3 regions of the Synechococcus sp. 'PEA 65AY6A-5F PE A' genome follow, and region 2 is predicted to be linked to each of the others. Evidence: riboswitches for the same ligand, from Rfam matches in the RefSeq annotation. Region 2 holds a riboswitch; each other region holds the start of a gene.
What was found. Region 2 has a riboswitch for cobalamin ahead of metE (5-methyltetrahydropteroyltriglutamate--homocysteine S-methyltransferase). Riboswitches for the same ligand answer to the same signal wherever they lie in the genome.
Positions count from the first base shown of each region.

Region 1 (7,610 bases), on a different contig from region 2:
AATCTAAAGCCGCTTCCAGGCCGGTATATTCGACCAGCCCGATATTTTCATAGGTTCCCCGGCGCGGCCCAAGGCTGACAAAGGTGATGCCATCGCGGATGCGGTTGTGGGCAAAAGTCAAGCGCAGCAGGCCAAAATCTCCCAAGGCTTGATCTAAACCAATGTCAAAGCTTTCCCCTCGCTCTGGGCGGAGATTGGGGTTGCCATCCACTTCAAAAAAGCCGCGCAGCCGAAAGAACAATTCCGAGATCAAGGGGGTGCGAAAGCTGCCGGCGTAGCTGGCCCTCAAGGTAGTTCCCTCGGCAACTGCCCACCGGATCCCCACAGCCGGCGAGGTGGCCGAGCCGTTGGCCAAACTGCTGAAGTCCTGACGGATGCCCAGGTCGAGGTGGAACTGGGGATCCGGGCTGTAGTCCAGGCGGGCAAACAGGGCCCCCTGGTTAACCGTATCGTCGTAGTTGATATTGGCAGAACCCCTGGCAAAAGAAAAAGTCGTATTGCGGGCTGAGATAGAGCGATAATCTGCCCCCAAAACTCCCTCTAGGTTTTCGCCGGCCTGCCAAGCATATTGAAGCTGGGATCCCCAGCCATTGCGCAAGATGACGTCGCGGGATCCCTGGCTTTGCGGAGCGCTGAAGCGGTAGTTGAGATCGTCCAAAAAGACTCTTGCCTGCAGGGATCCTGTTTCCTGAGTCCACAGCCAACTGAGATCCAGCAGCAGATCGTTGGTGTTTTGCTCTGCGTCGGGAGAGGGAAACTCTACACTGCCGGGCACGCGAAAGGCTTTGTTGAGGTAGAGGGCGTTGGCTGTTAGGACTTGATCTTCGGCCAGTTGCCAGGTGAGCTTGGCCTGCAAGTTGTGGTACTCCACCGCCGAGTTTTCCCGCCTGCCTGACTTGCCCAGCCGCTCAATGGCAAAGGGAAAGTCGTTGTTACTTTGCAGACGGCGATAGCTGAGCACCCAGCCCAGATCCTGGGCTTGGCCGCGACTTTGGATCCCTTGCTCATTGAGACCGTAGCTGCCGACCGCCGCTTCCAGCACCGTCTCCGTTTCTGGCTGCGGCTCCACCGTGACGATGTTGATCACGCCGCCAACGGCGTCTGAGCCGTACAGGGTAGAGCCGCCGCCGGGGGAGACTTCAATTCGCTCGACGACATCGGTGGTGATTTGCGAGAGGTCAAACCCCCCGAAAAAACCCAGATCGTTGAGAGGGCGGCCATCCAAGAGCACCAATACCTGCGCCGTTCGCGCCCCTCGCATGAATTGAGAGCTAAGAGCTCCCAACTGAGTTCCCGCTGTGCCATCGCTGAGGATCCCGGGCAAGTAGCGCAGGGCTTCCTGCACCGTCCTTGCCCCTTGCTGGCGCATCTGCTGGCGGGTGATGACATAGACTGGGCGGGAAGACTCTCGCAGCAGGCCGGGACGGCGAAACGGGGTGGTGACGGGTTGATTCAAAATCTCGGCGCTGAGGCCGGTATCCAAGATTGCCTGCCCCCAGGCCGGGATCCCCAAACTCAAGATCCCCAGCCCAAGGCTGAGACATACAGTTACTTTCATCCGGTTGCTCCTGCTTCCGTGCGACGCGGAAGGGCTAAGCTTTGAGCCAAAGCCGCAGGCGGGCATCCTGACTGAGGTCCTCAGCCCATCACAGTTGCGGCACAGCGCCGGATTTGCAGCGGACTTTCCCCATTGCTTGCCCTGGCTGATCCCCAGGACAACCTGACGGCACGGCTTTCCTCCCCATTGCTCTGGAAAAAGCCGTGCTAGGCATCATACATTCCCTGCTGGGGAGTTCCTATCCTGCCGGGGGGGATCCCTGGGCAGTGAGGTCAACGGAAGATCATCTCCGCCACCGCGTCAAAGCCGGCGTCCAACAGCCGATCCAAGACTGACTGGGCCTGGCTGCGGCTGTCGTAGAGGCCGGCCTGCAGCACCCTCCTGCCGTTGAACACGGTCTCCACCGCTTCGGGGAGGAGCTGCCGCAGCCGCTGCAAATCGTCGCTGCCCTTGGGGGTCACCAGCACACGAAAGCGGGTGGCCGACTCTGCTGGGGCTACCGCCGGTTCTGGAGCCGCGGCAACGGGAACAGGGGGGGTTGTTGGGCTGCTGCCCGCTTGTCGGCGAGCCGGGGGTGGCAGGAGGGTAGTAATATCCGTGAGAGGAGCCACAGATTGCTGGCGGACGGGAGTGGCAGGAGCAGGCTCAACCGGTTGGGCAGGCGTGGTGGAGCCATCGGGGGTGAAGGGGACGGCAACAAACTCCTGGGGTTGAGCGCCTGCCGGCTGAGGGGGGGCACTGGGCAAAATGCGCCCTCCCGATCCCGCTGCAGGAGGGGGAACGGGGGCAGTCGATTGGGGCACCGTCACCACCGGCAAGGTGGGAGAGGCCGCCGCCGGCTGGGGATCCCTGCTGGGAGCCGGAGGCTCGGCCTGCGGAGTTGTGGGCAGCGTCAAGCCGCCTGCCGCAATGGGTGGCGGGGCGTTGCTGGGCAGCGCAGCCACCGTGGTCTGGCCGGCCAGATCCAGCTCCCCTTTGGTTTTGCCGGCCAGTTGGTTGCCATTGGCGTTGAGGCGCAGGCCGCGGGTGGCGTTGTGGATGTCGTACTGGCCGTTCCCCTCAAAGATGTTGTTGCCGGGATCCGAAGCCGTGCCCAAATCTGGCTGGGCGGTGGTGATAGCTGTCAGGCCAGTCTCCAGGTTGCGGGCAATGAGATTGTTGCGCAGGATGGGACGGGCGCTGCCGCCGACCACAATGCCGGTGCGGTTTTGCAGGATGCGGTTGTTGCGCACAATCGGCGCCGAGCGCTGGTCGATGGTGAGGCCAAAGCCGGTCTCTTGGAAGAGGTTGTTGACAATGGTGGGCTGGGAGGTGCCCAAGACGGAGATGCCGTTGGCCCCGTTTTTGTAGAAGCGGTTGCCTTCTATCCAGGGGTTGGAGGCGCCGGCGATGAAAATGCCGTCGTGGATGCTGCCCACAAAGCTGTTGTTGAGAATCCGCGGGGAAGCCGATTCTACCCAGAGGGCGTAGCCGCGCCGACCCTGGTTGCGCAGGGTAACCCCCCGCACCTCTGAGCCGGTCTCTGCCAGCAGGGCAACGTTTTGCCGGGCCAAGGTCGGGCTCATGTAGGTGCCGCCGCCATCGATCAGGTAGCCCTCTCCCAAGGTGGACTCGTCCCCGCGCAAGATAAGGCCGGCCTTGAGGCGGATGGGGAAGACTTCGCCGCTTTCTGCGCTGTACACCCCCGGCAGAAGCTGGATGATGCTGCCGGCTGGCGCCCGGCTGATGGCATGGGTGATGGTCTTGAAGGGGTTGTTGCGGGATCCATCCCCTTGGGTATCGCTGCCATTGGCGGCATCCACAAAAATGGCGGGGCGGTCGTCCGGCAGCGGCGGCGCTTGGGGCAGGGCCTGCTTCTCCAAAAGGCCGGTGTCCAGGGAAGTTTGCGCCCAACTGGGATCCCTTCCTGCCGCCAGCAGTAAGCTGGTGCTCAACAGCAAAGAGGTGGCCAGTCGCGTCAGCGTCGCGGAGCCGTGACGCTGCAACCGCAAGTCAGGCAGGACTGCTGTAAATTGGTGTTCGCCGGATTTCTGCAGACGGATGAACGATAAGGAAGAGATCATAGGAGTCATCCCCACACCAGGCTGGGCCAGAGAAGGAAGGAGGGTCGAGGCTATCCTACCAAACCTGACAGGCAGGATCCTGCCCTCTTCCCCAACTCCAAATACGGACTGATGCAGGCTTCTTTTTGTAGATCCAACGCTACCCCTAGAGTATACCCTTGCCATGACCGACGAAGCCCTTGCCCGCGAAGGCTCCTCCCAAGAGTTGCCGCTGGCTTCCCTCTCGTCTGGGCGCCCCCTGCTCAACCTGCTGTTGTTGGGGATCCCGGCCCTCCTGCTGCTCTTGGGCCAGTGGGCAGGGCAGCCGGCCCTGGGCTGGGGGGCGGTGCTGGCTTGGCTGGGCCTGGCCGGCTGGTGGGGGCAGCCGCTCTGGGTGCAGATCGGGCGCGACCTCTGGCAGTGGCTGACCACCTGGCCCAGCCTGGGGTGGGCGGCAGCAGCTCTCGGCTTGGCGGTGATGGGAGGATTGGTCTGGAGTGGAGCCTTCTCGGCCCTGGGATCCCTGAGCTGGGAGGCCATCGGGGCTTTGGGCGAGGTGTTCGGGGCTACAGGTCAGATCCTGATCGCCCTCCTGGCCGCCTACATCGCCTGGCGGCAGTACGTCATCTCCCGCGACCTCACCATCCAGCAGAACATCATCACCCAGCAGCAGACCATCGACGCCTACTTCGAGGGCATCTCCAACCTGGTTCTCTCCCCTGACGGGCAGTTGGACGACTGGCCCCTGGAGCGGGCCATTGCGGCCGGGCGCACGGCGGCGCTCCTCAACGGCGTGGATCGCTTTGGCAAAGCCAAGATCCTGCGCTTCCTCTCCACCGCTAACTTGCTTAGCCCCCTGCGCCGCGACGAACACCTGGGCCGGCCCATCCTGGACGGCAAAGGCGGCTACCAGCGGGATCGCCTCAACGGGATCCGGGTGGTGAATCTGGGCACCATGCTGGAAGGGGCCGACCTGCATGGCACCCTGCTGCGGGGGGTGGACTTCAGCGAGGCCAGCCTGGAAAGAGCCAACCTGCGGGATTGCGACCTCAGCCACACCAACCTCTGCGGGGCCAACCTGCGCAATGCCGACCTGCGCGGCGCCGATCTCTACCGCGCCCTCTTGTTTGTGGGATCCCTGCAGACGGCTTCTCCGGCTCAGCCAGGAAAAAAGCCCGATTTTAAAAGCGGGGCCTACGCCGGCGCCATCGTGGCCGGCGCGGACTTTCGCCGGGTGCGTCGCCTTTCCCCCGAACAAAGAGCCTACCTGGCCGCCTGGGGAGCCAAGCTGGATCCTGAGCCCCCGCTTCCCCTCAACTCCTCGGCCAGCCGTTTGGATCCCGGCGGCGAAACCGAGCCCTTACCCCCTCCTGCCGAGCCGCCGGCCTCCCGGAGGCCTTGATCCAGAGCCAATGGCCGGCAAACCTGGGTTCAACGCCAGCGCTGCCATGGTCATGGCAAACAGCCATGAAACAGCTTGTGAGTTGATCCCAGCTCCCCTCTCCCTCTGGGAGAGGGGCTGGGGGTGAGGGCCTGCCGGAGAACCGTTCAAGCTAGCCTGAAATAGCCCCAATCCCTCAATTGTTGGACATGGCCCGCTTGCTCACCAAGTTCTGGCTGCTGGAGCGCTACCTGTTTGGGCAGATGCTCACGCCGGTGCTGGCCGGTATAGCTGGGGGAACCCTGCTGCTTTTGGCAGGCCGGCTCTTTACCTTGGCCGAGCGGCTGGTCGAGGGATCCGTGCCGCCCCTGACGGTGTTGCGCCTTCTCATTTTGGATCTGCCGGAGATGGTGCTGCTGGGCATGCCCATCGCCGCTTTTTTTGCCACCATGCTCACCTTGGGCAAGCTGAGCGGCAACAGCGAGATTACCGCCATGCGGGCAGCCGGGATCCCGTTTACGCGCATTTTTCGTCCCCTGTTGCTGGTGGGTCTGCTCATGAGCCTGAGCGCTTTTTGGATCAGCAACGTGCTCCTGCCGGCCAGCAAACGAGAAATCCGCCAGATCGACCAGCAGGCGCTCCTGGCCCGGGCCACCACCCCGGTGCAATACGACGTCTTTTTCAGAACCGCCCGCGTTGGCGGGACGGAAGACAACCTCTGGTTTTTCATCCGCCAGGTGGATCCGCGGCTGAACACCATGCAGGATGTCACCATCTTGCAGGTGGATCCCTTGCCGGGGGGCAAGTACCAGTTGGCAGAGGTGACCCTGGCGGCCCAGGCGGTGTGGAATGGCCTGGACTGGACCCTCAGCGAAGGGGTGACCCACCGCTACGGCCCTGACGGCCTCAGCCTGGCCGAAGAGCCCTTCGACCGCAAGCCGCTAGAGGTCTCCCAAGATCTGGCCGCCCTGATGCAGCCGCCGGTTCCGCCCAACGAGCTGAGCCTGCCGGAGCTGGCGGAGCGCATCTCCCGCCTGGCCCGCTCCAACCTCAATACCCAGCCCCTGCGCACCGAGTTCCACATGCGCTTTTCCCTGCCCTTGGCCAGCTTTTTTGCCGTCTTGATCTCCCTTCCCCTGGGATCCACCACTGCGCGGCGGGTGGGCCGCTATGGGGGTGTCGTCTTCGGGATCCTGTTGGTGTTTGCCTACTACGTGGTGCTGAGTGTGTCTCGCAGCCTGGGCGAAGCAGGAGCCCTTCCCCCCTGGGCGGCAGCCTGGAGCTTCAACATCCTCTTCGGCGGCCTCGGCCTGCTGCTGTTGGCCCGCTTCCTGCGCTAGGGATCCCTTCTGGGCAGAGCAACCCCCGGCCTAACCAGGGATCCACCGGATCCCTATAGTTTCCGTCCCCTTGCGGGGAAAAGGTAGGGATCAACTCCGTGAAACCGGATGGCAAAGGCTGTTTGGTCCAACTGAGGTGTTTCCGTCCCCTTGCGGGGAAAAGGTAGGGATCAACTGGGAGAAGCGTACAACTTGTGCGCAAACATTGAGGACACAGTTTCCGTCCCCTTGCGGGGAAAAGGTAGGGATCAACCCTACCCCCGGAAAAGGCTGAATCCATAAGGTTTTCAAGGTGCGTTTGCGAGGGAGTACGGAGACTTCCCGAAACAGATATTAACACTGCTTCGCCGGATAAGCGCAAGTCGGGAAATTCGCTGTTTTGAGGGCATTATGTCACGTTTTTGGGTCAATTTGGGCAAGCAGTTCTAGATTCCTCTTAAAGCCTGGTGTTGCCAGGGGAAAGCTAACAACGGCTCGCCCCGACAGATTGCGCACAAAACTTTACAATTCCTGCCGCCCCCCGTCGGCCAGGGATCCCATCCCAGCGCTGGTCTGTCTAGACTGGAAGACAGCCCTGTGGGGATCCCTATGCGCATTGGTGTGCCCAAAGAGATCAAGGAGCAGGAGTTTCGCGTTGGCCTGACGCCGGCGGCGGTGCGGGCTCTGACGGAGCAGGGGCACCAGGTGTGGGTGGAGACCCAAGCTGGCCAGGGGGCGGGCTTTAGCGACGAAGACTACCAAAAAGCGGGGGCCAAGCTGGCCGCCACCCCTGAGGAGATCTACCGGCAGCAGTTGGTGGTGAAGGTCAAAGAGCCCCTGCCCGCCGAGTATCCCCTGCTCCACCCGGATCTGATCCTGTTTACCTATTTGCACCTGGCGGCCAGCCGCGAGCTGACTCAGGCCCTGCTGCGTTCGGGGGCCACCTGCCTGGCCTACGAGACGGTGGAGCTGGCCGATGGATCCCTGCCCCTCTTGATGCCCATGAGCATGATTGCCGGGCGGCTGTCGGTGCAATTGGGCGCCCACTACCTGACTCGCCAGCAGGGAGGGCGAGGCGTGCTGCTGGGCGGGATCCCAGGCGTGCCGCCGGGGCGGGTGGTGATCCTGGGCGGGGGCACGGTGGGCACCGAGGCGGCCAAGATGGCCGTTGGCCTGGGGGCGCGGGTGCAGATTTTGGACATCAACCTGCAGCGCCTCAACGAGCTGGAGCTGATCTTCGGCTCGCGGGTGGAGCTGCTCTACAGCACCGCCCAAAGCATCGAGGAATGTGTCCGCGAGGCCGACCTGGT
Region 1 covers NZ_JAOALE010000029.1:12,747-20,356, reverse strand. Annotated here, with positions in the region: gene GG26_RS10160 (TonB-dependent receptor) at 1-1,558, opposite strand, end outside; cobalamin riboswitch at 1,598-1,739, opposite strand; gene GG26_RS10155 (DUF1565 domain-containing protein) at 1,831-3,621, opposite strand; gene GG26_RS10150 (pentapeptide repeat-containing protein) at 3,785-5,002, shown strand; gene GG26_RS10145 (LptF/LptG family permease) at 5,191-6,321, shown strand; gene ald (alanine dehydrogenase) at 6,910-7,610, shown strand, end outside.
Region 1: it holds a riboswitch for cobalamin, as region 2 does, so the genes downstream of both, GG26_RS10160 (TonB-dependent receptor) here and metE (5-methyltetrahydropteroyltriglutamate--homocysteine S-methyltransferase) in region 2, are expected to answer to the same signal.

Region 2 (7,610 bases):
TGAGTCTCAGCCCTTCTGCAGCAGCTGTTCCCGGTGGCGCTTGACAGCTGATGGTCGTCTCTTTGCCTGCCTATTTAGTGAGGAGGGTCTCTCGGTTCGAGACAAAACACCAGGCCAACGTCAGCAAATTTACCAGCAGCTTTTGGGGATGAAACCACTGCGCCGGGTTGAGCAGGTCTCACACCCAATGTACGGCTTAGGGGGCTAGCTCTATGGACAAAGCTGATCGTACATGGGCCCATCTTAATGCTCAAGGCCATCCGCATATGGTAGATATTAGCCACAAATCGGTGTCTTTGCGAACGGCCACAGCACGGGCAAGAGTTCAACTGCCACCTGCTCTCAGATCCTATGTTGTTGGCCAAGATATCCACCTGAAAAAAGGACCGGTATTTCAGACAGCAACCATTGCCGGTACAATGGCTGTTAAAAGAACTGACCAACTGATCCCCTTTTGTCATCAGATCCCTGTTGAAGACTGCACCTTTGATATCACAATTGATGATCACTTGCTTGTAACCATCCACTGCACTGTCAAGACCAGCGCTAAGACAGGGGTTGAAATGGAAGCTCTCTGTGGTGCGGCAACAGCAGCGCTGACAATCTATGACATGTGCAAGTCGGTGTCGCCCCATATCTGCATCCAGGAGACCCGCCTAGTAACTAAGTCCGGCGGCAAAAACGCCCTCCTGGAACGTCCCCTCTATGGCTTGGTGCTCACAGGGGGACGTAGCAAGCGCATGGGTCGCGATAAAGCGCTGCTGAACCCTTTTGGCAAACCCCACGCCGCCTATCTCTATGAACTGCTGCAGCCCTACTGCCAGCAGGTTTACTTGTCAGCGCGTGCCGGTCAGTGGTCGGGCACAGCTCTAGAGCTCTTGCCCACACTACCAGATCTAGTAGAAAGCGTTGGCCCGATCAGTGGCCTATTGACTGCCTTGAATACTCATCCTGAAGCTAACTGGTTGGTTGTTGCCTGTGATCTACTGAACCTTCGGTCAGAAACAATCCAAAAGCTGCTGGATCACTACCAAGCCGAAACAATCGCAACTTGCTATGTTAACCCCGAGCGCGGCTTCCCGGAAGCTCTTTGCGCCATCTATACTCCTCAAGCTGCAGCGGTACTAGAAAGGGCTTACGCGGAAGGGGTGTACTGCCCTGTGGAAATCCTCAGCAGGCAGCCCTGCACCCTAGTTACCCCCAACCATGAGGTCGAGCTCATGAACGTCAATACCGCCGAGGAGTATGCCACTTTCCAATCCGTTTGGGGTAGTTGCAGCCATGGTAACTCAATCTGTCCTAAGTAAGACCGTAACAATTCAATATGTAGCAGTGCTGCGGGAACAGGCTCAGCGGAGCAGCGAAGTGCTGCAAACCAGTGCAGCAAACTACCTAGAGCTCTATCAGCAGCTGCAAGCAAAGTATGGATTTTCGCTAGCAGCGGAGGACGTTAAGGTTGCTGTCAATCATGAGTTCTGTGGCTTGACTAGGCCGATAGATGAAGGTGCCTTGGTAGTTTTCATTCCACCAGTTTGTGGGGGCTAAATGCTGCGTTTTCTAATTGTGGATAGCACCATCCAGCCAGCTGAACTCAGTCGTTTGCTCGTCAATAACACAGCGGGTGCCTTAGTAACCTTCGAGGGCTGGGTACGCAACCACAGCCAGGGCAAACCTGTTCTCAGCTTGGAGTACGAAGTCTACGAGATCCTTGCCCAGAAGGAGGGCGAGAAGATCCTCCGAGAAGCCCACGCCAAGTTTGGCCTCTGCGGTGCTGTTGCCTGTCACCGCCAGGGTCATCTTGCAATTGGTGATATTGCGGTTTGGGTTGGTGCTACAGCTGAACATCGCGGCGCCGCTTTTGCTGGAGCACGTTACATCATTGATGCAATCAAGGAGCGCTTGCCCATTTGGAAAAAAGAGTACTACTGGGGTGAGCCGCCGCGTTGGGTTTTGTGTCAGAAAGCAAAGCCTTTGTTCCAGCAATTCCATAAGAACGCTATTGCTCGGCAGCCTTGCGGCGATACCCCCTAGCCTCTCTGCTAGTATCAGTGAGGTACCTGACCTGGGGCTGTAGCTCAGCCTGGATAGAGCAAGCGCCTCCTAAGCGCTAGGTCGGCGGTTCAAATCCGCCCAGTCCCGCTAAAACCAGTGATAGGATAAAGTCTACTGTCGGTTCTGACGGGGATCAGCCGTCAGAGGCAACGGGGAAAGTGCAGTGAGAATCTGCCGCTGTCCCGCAGCTGTGAGCCGGTTTTGGACTTGGGATCCCTGGTTCGTTGTTGCAAGAGGCCTTGAGACCAAGCCAGCCCCTCCAAAACTGAGCAAGTCAGAATGCCCGCCGGCGGTTTTTCCACAGTTCACCATATCTGCGAGGTACAGATATGCTCCCCATTTTGACGTTAGCCCGTTCCCGTCTCGAAGTTTTTTCATCGGCCTGCTTACGGATTTTCGACGCTCTCGGATCGTAGGCACTCAGTCAAAAGCGCGGACAAGAGAGCTGAGCAGTTAGCTCAGGGGCAGCTAGGAGGACGGTTGCTCGCTTTGGTTGCACAAAAGAGTCCTCTGGGCATCCCCCTGTGCAGAGTGGGCAAGCCGCCAGGGTGAAGGAACGCCTTGACAGCTCCGGCAGGTTTCCTGGCCTAGGGAAAACCTTCTGCCGGGATGCCACCGATAGGCATGTCGGCGGCCATCTCTTGCTGCCTAGGTTGGATGACAACTGGCGGCAACCTCAATTACCGAATTCGATTCAGGACAAGGTACCTTATGGCCATTGAAACTCAAACCCTAGGCTATGCCCGCATGGGCAAGCGCCGCGAGCTGAAGAAAGCCCTGGAGGCCTTTTGGGGCGGCACCCTGGAGGCGGAAGCCTTGTTGGCGACGCTGCAGGATCTGGAGAGTCAGGCCTGGCGAACCCAGCGACAGGCCAACCTCGACCACATTGCCGTAGGAGATCAAACCCTCTACGACCACGTTTTGGACTGGGCCACCTGGCTGGGGCTGATTCCCTCCCGGTTTCAGAGCTTATCAGGCCTGGAGCGCTACTTTGCCATGGCGCGGGGGCAGGAGGGGCTGCCGGCCTTGGAAATGACCAAGTGGTTTGACACCAACTACCACTACCTGGTGCCGGAAATTGAGGCCGACGCGATCCCTCAGGCCCATTTCGACGACTTCCTGGCCACGGTGCGACGGGCGCAAGGGATCCTAGGAAACCGCACCAGCCCCGTCCTTCTCAGTCCGGTTACCCTTCTTGCTCTAAGCCAGCGCTCTGGCGAGTTGCGGGGGGATCTGGAGAAGCTGCTTCCTCTCTACAGAGAACTCTTGCAGGAGCTGCAGCGCCTGGGGATCCGGGAAGTGCAAGTCCATGAGCCCATCTTGGTGACCAGCGAAGGCAAAAGTCTTCAGGAAGCGGTGGAGCAGACCTACCGCTGGCTTGCAAGCGTGGGGATCCCTCTCCACCTGGTTACCTACTTTGACGACTTGGGGGAGACTTACCCCTGGGCGGTGGAGCTTCCGGTAGCTGGCCTCAGCCTCGACTTCACCCGCGGCCACAACCTGGAACTGGTCAGAGCCCACGGCTTCCCCGCCGACAAGATCCTGGGGGCGGGGGTAGTGGACGGGCGCAACGTCTGGCAGATCCAGCCCAAAGCCGTTCTGGCCACTCTGCAAGAGCTGCAAGCCCTAGCCCCCAACCTGCGGGTGCAGCCTTCTTGCTCGCTCCAATTTGTGCCCCACGACGCTGCTCTGGAAACCCACCTGCCAGAGCCTTTGCGCAATGTTCTCAGCTTTGCCGAGCAGAAGCTGGCCGAGGTGGTTCTGCTGGCCCGCACCCTCAACGGCGAAGACACCGCCGCCCAGCAGCAGGAGCTGGAGCAGCAGTGGCAGGCCTTCCAGGACTTCAATCCCCCCAACTCTACAGTGCGCCAGGCCTTGGCCAACCTGACGGCGCAGGACTTCCAGCGCTCCCTTCCCTACGAGCAGCGTATAGGCCGGCAGGTCAAGCTGCCACCGCTGCCGACCACCACCATCGGCTCTTTTCCCCAAACCCCCGAAGTCCGGCAGTGGCGGGTCAAGTACAAAAAGGGCGAGATCTCCCAGGCCGAATACGAAGCTGCCATCGACGCCGAAATTGCCAAGTGCATCCGCATCCAAGAAGAAATTGGCCTGGATGTGCTGGTGCATGGTGAGTTCGAGCGCACCGACATGGTGGAATACTTCGCCCAACAACTGCAGGGCTTTGCCTTTACCGAGCACGGCTGGGTGCAGAGCTATGGCAGCCGCTGCGTGCGTCCCCCCATTCTCTACGGCGACGTGTCTCGCCCTCGCCCCATGACGGTGCGGGAGTTCAAGGTGGCCCAATCTCTGACTCAAAAGCCGGTCAAGGGGATGCTGACAGGGCCGGTAACCATGCTCAACTGGTCCTTCCCCCGCGTTGACGTTTCCCGTCGCGAGCAGGCCCTGCAAATTGCCCTGGCCCTGCGGGCAGAGGTGGCCGACTTGGAAGCTGCCGGAGCCGCGATGGTGCAGGTGGACGAGCCAGCGCTGCGAGAGGGGCTGCCCTTGAAAAAAGAGCGCTGGCCAGAATACTTAAGTTGGGCGGTGGAGGCCTTCCGCCTGACTACCGCTGGCGCCAAGCCCGAAACCCAGATCCACACCCACATGTGCTACTCGGAGTTCGGGGACATCATCGAGCACATCGAGCGTCTGGATGCCGACGTCCTCTCCATCGAAAACAGCCGCAGCAGCAACAAAACCTTGCTGCAGATTGCCCAAGCCGGCTATCGCCACCAGGTAGGCAACGGCGTTTACGACGTTCACAGCCCGGCGGTGCCCGACACCGAGCAGATTCTCCGGCAACTGCGCCTGGGAGTGGCCCACTTGCCGCTAGAGCAAACCTGGGTCAACCCCGACTGCGGCCTAAAAACCCGCCGCTGGGAGGAAGTGATCCCTGCCCTGAAAAACATGGTGGCAGCCACTCAGCGTCTAAGGGAGGAGCTCCAGGCCACCTAGCCCCCGGCAAGGTTGCTCAGGCCAGCGTCTCCTCCGCGGGCAACCGTGCGGCTACGACACTCCTAGGCCGCCTTGCGGCTGGCAAATAGGGCAAGATGAGAGTGGGGCTTTGCTCCGCTGGATCAACGGAGGCCAGAAGGGATCCCCGCTGTGTCTGTTGCCACCGCAGCAACAATCATCAATTGCCATCTCTAGCCATCTCAAGGTAGTTCTAATGAATCCAACACTCTGGGTTTTTTGGGGCCTAGTCCTGCTCCTAGCTATAGGATTGGGAGCCTACCTGTTGACCGCCCGCAAGTACCGCTCTCCTGAATCGGTAGCCCGCGCCTACGACGAATGGACGCGAGACGGGATCCTGGAGTTCTACTGGGGCGAGCATATTCACCTGGGCCACTACGGATCCCCGCCGCGGCGGAAGAACTTCATCCAGGCCAAGCACGACTTTGTCCACGAGATGGTGCGCTGGGGCGGGCTGGATCGGCTGCCGCCGGGGACGACGGTGTTGGATGTGGGCTGCGGCATTGGCGGTAGTTGTCGCATCTTGGCCCGCGACTATGGCTTTGTGGTGACCGGCATCACCATCAGCCCGCAGCAGGTGCAGCGGGCCCAGGAGCTCACCCCCCCCGATCTGCCCGTCCGGTTTCAGGTGGCCGACGCCCTCAACCTGCCCTTCCCCGACGCCAGCTTTGATGTGGTCTGGTCCATCGAGGCGGGGCCCCACATGCCGGACAAGGCTCGCTACGCCAGCGAGATGCTGCGGGTGCTCAAGCCAGGCGGCATCTTGGTGGTGGCGGACTGGAACCAGCGCGACGACCGTCAAAAGCCCCTCAACTTCTGGGAGCGGCTGGTGATGCGGCAGTTGTTGGATCAGTGGTCGCACCCCGCCTTTTCCAGCATCGAGGGGTTTGCCGAACAGTTGCAAGCCACGGGCCTGGTGGAAGGACAGGTGCAAACTGCCGACTGGACGCAAGAAACTCTTCCTTCTTGGCTGGATTCCATCTGGCAGGGGGTTGTCCGTCCCGAAGGGTTGCTGAAGTTTGGCTTGGTGGGCCTGATCAAGTCGCTGCGGGAGGTGCCCACTTTCTTGCTCATGCGCCTGGCCTTCGGCACTGGCCTCTGCCGCTTTGGCATGTTCCGAGCGGTGCGGGCCGCCACGCCGGCAAACTCCGCCCGCCCAGAAGTAGTTGCCCACAGCACTCAGCACTAGAAATGACAACCCTTGCTCCCACTCCGACTACCTTGGCAGCCGTTTACGACGTGATCATCGTCGGCGGCGGCATTGCGGGCTTGACCCTAGCTTGTGCCCTGCAGGGATCCGGCCTGCGCTTGGCCCTCATTGAGGCCCAGTCGGCTGAGGCAGTCAGGCAGCGCCCCTTGGCCTATGCCCTTTCGCCGTTGTCGATCCGCATCTTTCGGGCCATCGGGGTGTGGGAGGCGCTGGCTCCCCACATCACACCCTTTGCCCAGGTGATTCTGACCGACGCCGACGCTCCCCAGCGGGTGACGTTTAGGCCGGAGGATGTGGGGGAAACGGCAGTTTTCTACTGCGGCGAACATGCTCGGCTGCAGCAGGTGCTCCAGGAGCGGGTGGCTGCCGATCCCCAGATCACCTGCTACTACGAAGCCAGGGTGGAGAGCGTAACCTACGGGGAGGCTGCGGCTGAGGTAGAGCTGGAAACGACCCAAGGCCGCCGCCGGCTGGCCGCCTCCCTGGTGGTAGCCGCCGATGGCCTGCGCTCCCAAGTGCGCCAGCGGGCAGGGATCCCGAGCGACGGCTGGGACTACTGGCAGTCGTGTATCACCGCCCTGGTGGCCCCTGCCCAAGACCACCAAAACGTCGCCTACGAGCGCTTTTGGCCTGCCGGCCCCTTCGCCATCCTGCCCCTGCCCGGCAACCGCTGCCAGGTGGTCTGGATCCTGCCCCACGAGCAGGCCAAGGCCACGCTGGCCCTTTCCCAGGCCGACTTCTTGGCCGAGATGCAGCGCTACTACGGCGACCAGGGCGGCTACCTTACCTTGCTGAACCCGCCCCAAGTCTTCCCGGCCCGCCTGCGCCAGAGCCGCCGCTACTATCAGCACCGCCTGGCTTTGGTGGGGGACGCCGCTCACCACTGTCATCCCGTAGCTGGCCAAGGGCTGAACCTCGGCATCCGCGATGCCGCTGCCTTGGCCCAAGTGTTGCTGGACGCCTGGAGACGACAGGAGGATTTGGGAGAGGTCCAAGTCCTGCGGCGCTACGGTCGCCGTCGCCGCTGGGAAAACTGGGTGGTGTTGCTCTTTACGGATCTCCTCACCCGCACTTTCTCCAACTCTTACTGGCCCCTGGTGGTCTTGCGGCGCTTGGTTTTGATAGGGATGATACGCTTTCCGCCGCTGCGGCGCTTTTTGCTGCGCCTGATGACCGGGCTGTGGGGCAGCCCTCCCTACAGCCCCAGTTCCTCCTTGGCCTTCTGAGCTGCCCAAAGCACCTCCGCATCGGCGGCCTCTGACCAATCGGGATCGGCGATCTCGGCGTAGAACCTCTGGTCGTAGGAGCGGGTTTGCACCACCACCGGCATGGGCACGGCATGGCCGAGAACCAGGGCCTGCTGTTTGGAATCCAG
Region 2 covers NZ_JAOALE010000032.1:4,958-12,567, forward strand. Annotated here, with positions in the region: gene moaA (GTP 3',8-cyclase MoaA) at 1-208, shown strand, start outside; gene moaC (cyclic pyranopterin monophosphate synthase MoaC) at 213-1,307, shown strand; gene GG26_RS10570 (MoaD/ThiS family protein) at 1,282-1,545, shown strand; gene GG26_RS10575 (molybdopterin synthase catalytic subunit) at 1,546-2,031, shown strand; tRNA gene GG26_RS10580 (tRNA-Arg) at 2,065-2,139, shown strand; cobalamin riboswitch at 2,154-2,358, shown strand; gene metE (5-methyltetrahydropteroyltriglutamate--homocysteine S-methyltransferase) at 2,764-5,007, shown strand; gene GG26_RS10590 (methyltransferase domain-containing protein) at 5,222-6,214, shown strand; gene GG26_RS10595 (FAD-dependent hydroxylase) at 6,217-7,461, shown strand; gene GG26_RS10600 (helicase HerA domain-containing protein) at 7,431-7,610, opposite strand, start outside.

Region 3 (7,610 bases), on a different contig from region 2:
GGCCCAGATCGTGCGCCTGGTGCAGGAGGCCCAGGGATCCAAAGCTCCCATTCAACAGGTGGCGGATCGGGTGACGGCCTGGTTTGTGCCGGCGGTGATCGGGGTAGCCATCCTAACTTTTGTGCTCTGGTGGGGGCTGGCGGGCAATCCGACGCTGGCTTTGGTGAACACCATTGGGGTGCTGATCATCGCCTGCCCTTGTGCGCTGGGGTTGGCCACCCCCACCTCGATCATGGTGGCGACGGGGCGGGGGGCAGAACTGGGGATCCTGGTGAAGCGGGCCGAAAGCCTGGAATGGCTGGCCCATCGCCTGGGCACAGTCGTCCTGGACAAAACCGGCACCCTCACCGAGGGCCGTCCCAGCGTCACCGAGATCTGGACGCCAGGATCTTCCCCCCTAGCCCTGTTGCGCCTGGCAGCAGCGGTGGAACAACACTCGGAACATCCGCTGGCCCAGGCAGTGGTGCAAAAAGCCGAAGCCGAAGGCATCTCGATCCCGCCGGCCCAGCACTTTCAGGCAAAAGTGGGCGAGGGGGCAGAAGCCTGGGTGGAGGATCAGTGGGTCGGCATCGGTCGGCTGAGCTGGTTGCAGGCGATGGGGATCGCTTGGGATCCCTCTTGGTTGGAGCGGGTTCAGACCTGGGAAAGCCAGGGCAAAACGGTGATCGGCGTGGCGCAATCCCACCGTCTGGTGGGGCTGTTGGCCATTGCCGACCCCATTAAACCCACCTCCCCTGTAGCGGTGCGCCAGCTTCAGGAGATGGGCCTGGAGGTGATCCTGCTGACCGGGGATAACCCCACCACCGCCCAGGCCATTGCTCGGCAGGCAGGCATTCGCCGGGTGATCGCCCAAGTCCGCCCTGAGCAAAAGGCAGCCTATATTCGCCAGCTCAGACGGCCCCGCCACCGGGTAGCGATGGTGGGAGATGGCATTAACGATGCGCCGGCACTGGCAGAAGCCGATGTGGGGATCGCCATTGGTACAGGTACGGATGTGGCGATGGCCGCCAGCGATATTACCCTCATGTCGGGGGATCTGCGGGGAGTCGCCACAGCCATTCAACTCAGCCGGGCCACCCTCAACAACATCCGCCAGAACCTCTTCTTCGCCTTTATCTACAATACGCTCGGGATCCCGATTGCCGCTGGGGCGCTCTACCCCTTCACCGGTTGGCTGCTCAACCCTATGCTGGCGGGGGCAGCCATGGCCCTGAGTTCCGTTTCGGTGGTCGCCAATGCCCTGCGCCTGCGACACTTTCAGCCCCCCAGACCAGCGGGCCGGCGTTAGGCCCTCTCCCAGGGGCAAGGGGGATTAGCGCGGCAACAGTTTTGCTGCCCTTTGAGCATGAGTCTGCCGTACCGCTCATGCCTCAGGGCTATCTTCTGGCAGACAAGGACATCCCCCCCAGGGGGCTTGGTGAACGACAAGCGGCAAGCTAACCTAAAAGGCTCAGGCAGACTGGGGAAAGCGCGGTGCAAATCCGCCACTGTGACGCAACTGTGATGGGATCCCTCCCTCAGCCAGAACACCCACCTGCCGTTGTCCTGTACCCCTTGCGATTCACAAGGAACGGAGTTTTTTGTGTTGGATGTCCTCAGTTTTTCCCCTCCCCGTGCGGTTGGGCAGTTTTCTTCTCCTGCCTTGCCCCTGTTGCTCATCGGCCATGGATCCCGTGACCCTGAAGGGCAGCAAGCCTTTCTGGAGCTGGCCCAAGTTTATCAATCCCTCACCCCCCATCGGCCGGTGATCCCCTGCTTTTTGGAGCTAGCCCAGCCCAGTATTGCCCAGGGGGTGGAACAATGCTTGGCCCAAGGGTGGCAGGAGATCGTGGCCCTGCCGCTGCTGCTTTTTGGGGCGCGCCACAACAAGTTCGACGTGACGGTGGAGCTGGATCGTCTGCAGGCCCTCCACCCGCAGTTGCGCATCCACTACGGCGGGCCGCTGGGGATCCGGGTCGAGATCTTGCAACTGCTGCGAGACCGATTGGCTGCTCTGATAGCTGCCCAACCGCGGCGGATCCCAGAGGCAGAAACCGTGCTCCTATTTGTGGGTCGCGGCTCCAGCGATCCCGAAGCCAACGCCGAAGCCTGTAAGCTGGCCCGGCTGCTTTGGGAAGGATCCGGGTTTGCTGCCGTGGAAACCTGCTTTATCGGCATCACCCATCCCCGCCTGCCGGTGGGTCTGGAGCGGGCCCTCTCTTGGCAGCCGCGCCGGGTGGTTGTGCTGCCCTATTTTCTCTTTACAGGGGTGCTGGTGAAAAAAATCGAGGCGGCGGTGCAAGAACGGCGACGCCAATACCCCGAGATCGACTGGCTGATGCTGCCGGAATTGGGCCTTGTGGACGCGGTGCTGCACAGCCTGCAGCAACTGGAGCAGGAAGCTCTCCAGGGCCAAACCCTGATGAACTGCCACCTCTGCAAGTTTCGCCTGGCGGTGAGCGCAGAGCTGGGAGCGGGGCATACTCATCACCATGACCATGACTCCCATGGGCACGGATCCCATCACCATCACTCTCACCATCACCACAACCACGGCCATACCCCCGCAGCAGCAGCGGATCCCTGGGCCGAATTGCAGAGCTACCACCAGCGGGCTTGGCAAGTGCCCTAAGCGAGAAACAGAGGCTGCCGGCGGGATAAACTGAGATGCAGGCAGGCGATCTGTGAACCTGACCTCTGGTTCTCCTGCTCCGGTGGTTCTGCTAGCGAAAAAACAGAAACGATGATGTTCTCCCGCTCCTCTTGGGTCTCAGGTGCCGCTGCCGCGGGGAGCGGGATCTTTGTCTTCGCGTTGGTGGTGGGCCTGCTGGATCAGATCCTGCCGACCCTGCCCAAGGTTTCCCTGTCCTTGGCCGGGATCCCTGGGCTCCTGGCTGCAATTGGGGCCTCCTATGGGGCCTGGCGGGTGGTTCAGATGGGTCTGCAGTCGCATTCCTGGCCTGACTTTCGAGAATCGCTGTTGGCGGCTGTGTCTCCCTTCGATCCTGCCGATCACGGTGGTAGGCCGCGGCAACCCGAAGTGGATCCGCGTCCTCTGCAAGTGGCTGAGGAGATCCGCCAAACCCAGCTCCGCCACCAAAAGATCCTCGACCGCACCAAGCAGCAGGTGAAAGCCGAAATCCAAACCTGCGAACGCCCCCAAGCGCAACTGCGCAGCGAGCAGCAGCGGTGCCGAGTTCTGCAGGCCCAAGCCCAACGGTTGCAACGGCACTTGCAAAATCTCCAAACATCACCCCCGCCCTCTTCCCCAAACTCCAAACCGGCCAAACCCACACCAGAGCGGGAACTGCGCCACAGGCTCCGCCAACTTCAATCGCAAGTTACCACCCTAAAAATAGAGCTGGAACGGCAAGGGATCCAACTGCAGCAGTCGGAAGCCGAGCGGGCCCAACTCCAGCAGCAGCAGCAAAAACTTAAGCGCCTCCTGCAGCGCACAAAATCCGAAAACCAAAAGCTGCGCTCCCAACAGGAGGAATGGGCCCGGCAACTGGAGCAATCCCAACAGGAGTTGCGGACTTTGCGGGAGTCCTACCGCGCCCTGCAGACCCTCTGGGAGATAGGCTCTACCCTAACTCCCAAGACGACTGCTTCTGAAATTGCCGCCGCCGAACTCTCTGGCACCTCCGGCTAGCCGCAGCCTCGGCTCACCCGCTGCAGGACAAACACACTCCCTTCGCTGCCACGCCCAATCCGCAGGTCCTCATCCAAATAGGTGATATCCAGCCAACCCCTTGGCTCGCGGCGGCGAACGTCGATCTGCACCGCCGGGATCCGTTTGGGATCCCGCTCGAGCAGATAGAGAAAACTCTCGATCTCGTAGCTCATCAAGGCCTGGGATCCGAGCACCAAGCGCTCGAAAATGACCCTGACCCGGCATTCCGACTCTGGGTAGAAGCGGGCCGCCACCGCCACAACTCCCCGGGGCAGCCAAGCCTGCAGCCAGCCGGATCCCTGGATCTCCGCCACGTTAAAGACCCGCCCAGCTTTGGCCCGAATGCACTGGTAGATCTCGCCGGTGGTCAGAAGGGGCAACTGGGCCAGCCGCAGCAGGTCTGTGCTGGTGGTAAATAGGGTAAGCCAGTTCCCCTCCAACTGTTCAGGAACAGAGGTTGGCCTGGGGGTGGGGTTGAGCGCCTCCAAAGCAGCAATGTGAGACAAGATCTGGGCTTTCTGGTCAGGGGAAACCTTCCGGCCTCGGTCAGCCCCCTCCAGCAGGCGCAACAGGGCCAGCTTTTGCTCAGCCAAAGACTCAGGCATGGGCACACTCCACAGGCACCGGCCCTATTCTAGAGAACACGGGATCCCTCTGCCCTCAACCCTCCGCTTCCACCGGCTTCAGATTTAGATTTATTAGATCCGCCACCTGCTCGTACCCCAAGCCGGCCCGCACCAGCAGCGGCTCCGGCCCCGTGAGATCGATCACCGTCGAGACCTGGGCCCGATAGGGAGCCTCGTCATCCAGCACCAAATCCACCTGTTTCTCCAACTGTCGCATTTCCTCGGCGGTAAAGATTCCCCCCTCTTCCCAATCCCCAGCAGAGTCAAAACCCACCTCCAAAGAGCCGACGGGATCCCCGCCCAGCTTGGCCGAGGTGGAGACGATGGGATTGCCCAGCTCGGCCAACAGCGCCTGACAGATGGCCGAATCGGGCACGCGGATGCCGGTGGTTTTCCGCTTGGGATCCATGACCAACTTGGGCACCAGCTTGGTGGCCGGCAGCAAAAACGTAAACGGGCCCGGGATCAGCCGCCGCATCAGCCGATAGGCGGGATCGCTCACTTGGGCATACTGGGCAATTTGGGAAAGCGAAGGGCACAAAAAGGTGAGGGGCTTGTCGTTGGAAAGCCGCTTGAGACGCCTTACCCGCTCCACCGCCTGCTTGTGGGTGACATCGCAGCCAATGGCATAGACCGTATCGGTGGGGTAAAGCATGACCGCCCCTTCCCGCAGAGCGGCTGCAATCCGTTGGATGGAACGGGCCTGGGGATGCTGTGGATGGAGCTTAAAATACTCGGCCATTCGGGAGAAAAAAGCAAAACCTCAAGACTCGGAGCGGCTAGGGCTTTCCACCACTTCCGCAACTCCCCCAGAACGAGGGGTAGGCGGCACCGACAGGGATCCCTGCGGCCAATCTTTTAGCCGTTGCATCAGCGCTTGAATATGCAGACGAGGCAAATAGGGCCAGTCGCCTGCTTCCTCCAAATCCTGAAGCACCCGATAGAGCTCTTGCCGGGTGTTGGGCAAAGACTCTCGGAAGGCCCCCTCCAAAATCGTGCGGTGCAGATCCTCCAACAACCGCAGGAGCATCAACAGCTCCACACAAGCTCCCGCCCTCGCCTGGGCCGCCTGCTCAATGGCCAACTTGATCTGGCGCAAATCGGGGGGCAGATCCTCCGCCGAGATATACATAGCCGCTCATCTCTGAGTTTTGGGAAGGCAGGGGCACTCCTATTCTAAGATTCTCCTGCCCCCGAACTGGCTGGATTTTGCTAGCCGCCGCGGGTCGATGGAGATCCGGATCCCGGCCCAGGCACTGCCACACCCGCTGCAACAAGGGCTCCAGCCCCTGCCTGGCAACCGCCGAGATGGCCGATACCGGGGCACCGGCAGCCATTGACAGCCGCTGGGTGCGCTCGCTCACCTCCTGGGGCTCAAGGGCATCGATCTTGTTCAAAACCACAATCTGCGGCTTGTCGCTTAGCCCGTGGCCGTAGGCGCGCAGCTCCTGCTGAATGATTTGGTAATCCCTGACGGGATCTGCTGCTGTGCCGTCCACCAGGTGGATCAACACCCGCGTGCGCTCCACATGGCGCAAAAAGTCGTGGCCCAACCCCACCCCTCGGTGTGCCCCCTCGATCAGTCCGGGAATGTCGGCAAACACCACCCCATCCCCGGCAGGATGGGGCACCACTCCCAAATTGGGCTGCAGGGTGGTGAAGGGGTAATCGGCGATCTTGGGCCGGGCGGACGAGACCACCGAGATCAGGGTGGATTTGCCCGCATTGGGCATACCGACGATCCCCACCTCGGCAATGAGCTTTAGCTCCAGGCGCAGGCGTCGCCGCTCTCCCGGTTGGCCCCTGGTAAATTGGCGGGGAGCCCGATTGTGGTTGCTGAGAAAATGGGCATTGCCCAGGCCGCCTTTCCCGCCCCGAGCCACCAGCAGCCGATCCCCGGGCTGCACCAGATCCCCCAGCAGCTCGCCGGTCTCTGTGTCGAACACCATTGTGCCGCAGGGCACCCGCACCAGCCGATCCGCACCACTGGCGCCACTGCGATGGTTGGGCCCCCCTTTGGCCCCATGTTCTGCCTTGATCACCGGCTGAAAGCGAAAATCCAACAAGGTCTGCAGGCCGGGATCTGCCACCAGGATCACCGAGCCGCCCCGTCCTCCATTGCCCCCTGAGGGCCCTCCGGCGGGCACATACTTTTCCCGGCGAAAGGCAACAATGCCATCTCCGCCGTTCCCCGCCTGCACTTCAATTTCCGCCTGGTCGATAAAGTGCAATCGCCCCTCTCCCACCTGTGGCCCTCTCTCTCTAGCTTGGCAGGATCGCGAGGAAGTTTGCCACAAAAGCTGCCCTCTTAAGCTACTATAGTATTTCCCAAGCCATTGCCTGTCCCGCCTGGGAGGGTGAGCGAGTATGGGAGCTGTTCCTTACAAGTTCAACTGCTAATTCGCATCAACTGCTCTGCTGTTACACCCCTATGAGTCGATTCACCGCTGCTGCCGATGTAGGTTTCACCACCGAGGACTTTGCCGCCCTCTTGGATAAGTACGACTATCACTTCAGCCCTGGCGAAATTGTAGCTGGCACGGTATTTTCGGTGGAGCCGGGCGGTGCGTTGATCGATATTGGGGCGAAGACGGCTGCCTTCCTGCCTTTGCAGGAGATGTCCATCAGCCGGATAGAGGATCCGCACGAGGTGCTGCAGCCGGGAGAGACGCGCGAGTTTTTTATCCTCACCGAAGAAAATGAAGAGGGGCAACTGACCCTCTCCATCCGCCGCATCGAGTACATGCGGGCCTGGGAGCGGGTGCGGCAGCTACAAAAAGAAGACGCCACGGTGCGGGCCACCATTTTTGCCACCAACCGCGGAGGCGCCCTGGTGCGTATTGAGGGACTGCGCGGCTTTATCCCCGGCTCCCACATCAGCAGCCGCAAGCCCAAGGAAGAGCTGGTGGGCGAAGAGCTGCCCCTGAAGTTTTTGGAGGTGGACGAAGACCGCAACCGACTGGTGTTGAGCCATCGCCGCGCCCTGGTGGAGCGGAAGATGAACAAGCTGGAGGTGGGCGAGGTAGTGGTCGGCACGGTGCGCGGCATCAAGCCTTACGGTGCCTTCATCGACATTGGCGGCGTCTCTGGCTTGCTGCACATTTCCGAGATCTCCCACGAGCATGTCGACACGCCTCACAGCGTCTTCAACGTCAACGACGAAGTGAAGGTGATGATCATCGACCTAGACGCAGAACGGGGTCGCATCTCGCTGTCTACCAAGCAACTGGAGCCCAATCCCGGCGACATGCTGCGAGATCCCAAGCTGGTTTACGAAAAAGCAGAAGAAATGGCGGCCAAGTACCGCGAGCAACTGCGGGCTGCCAAGCAAG
Region 3 covers NZ_JAOALE010000015.1:16,356-23,965, forward strand. Annotated here, with positions in the region: gene GG26_RS06825 (heavy metal translocating P-type ATPase) at 1-1,288, shown strand, start outside; cobalamin riboswitch at 1,417-1,553, shown strand; gene GG26_RS06830 (sirohydrochlorin chelatase) at 1,583-2,611, shown strand; gene GG26_RS06835 (hypothetical protein) at 2,723-3,631, shown strand; gene GG26_RS06840 (PAP/fibrillin family protein) at 3,628-4,257, opposite strand; gene GG26_RS06845 (L-threonylcarbamoyladenylate synthase) at 4,313-5,020, opposite strand; gene GG26_RS06850 (hypothetical protein) at 5,042-5,410, opposite strand; gene obgE (GTPase ObgE) at 5,352-6,509, opposite strand; gene GG26_RS06860 (30S ribosomal protein S1) at 6,710-7,610, shown strand, end outside.
Region 3: it holds a riboswitch for cobalamin, as region 2 does, so the genes downstream of both, GG26_RS06830 (sirohydrochlorin chelatase) here and metE (5-methyltetrahydropteroyltriglutamate--homocysteine S-methyltransferase) in region 2, are expected to answer to the same signal.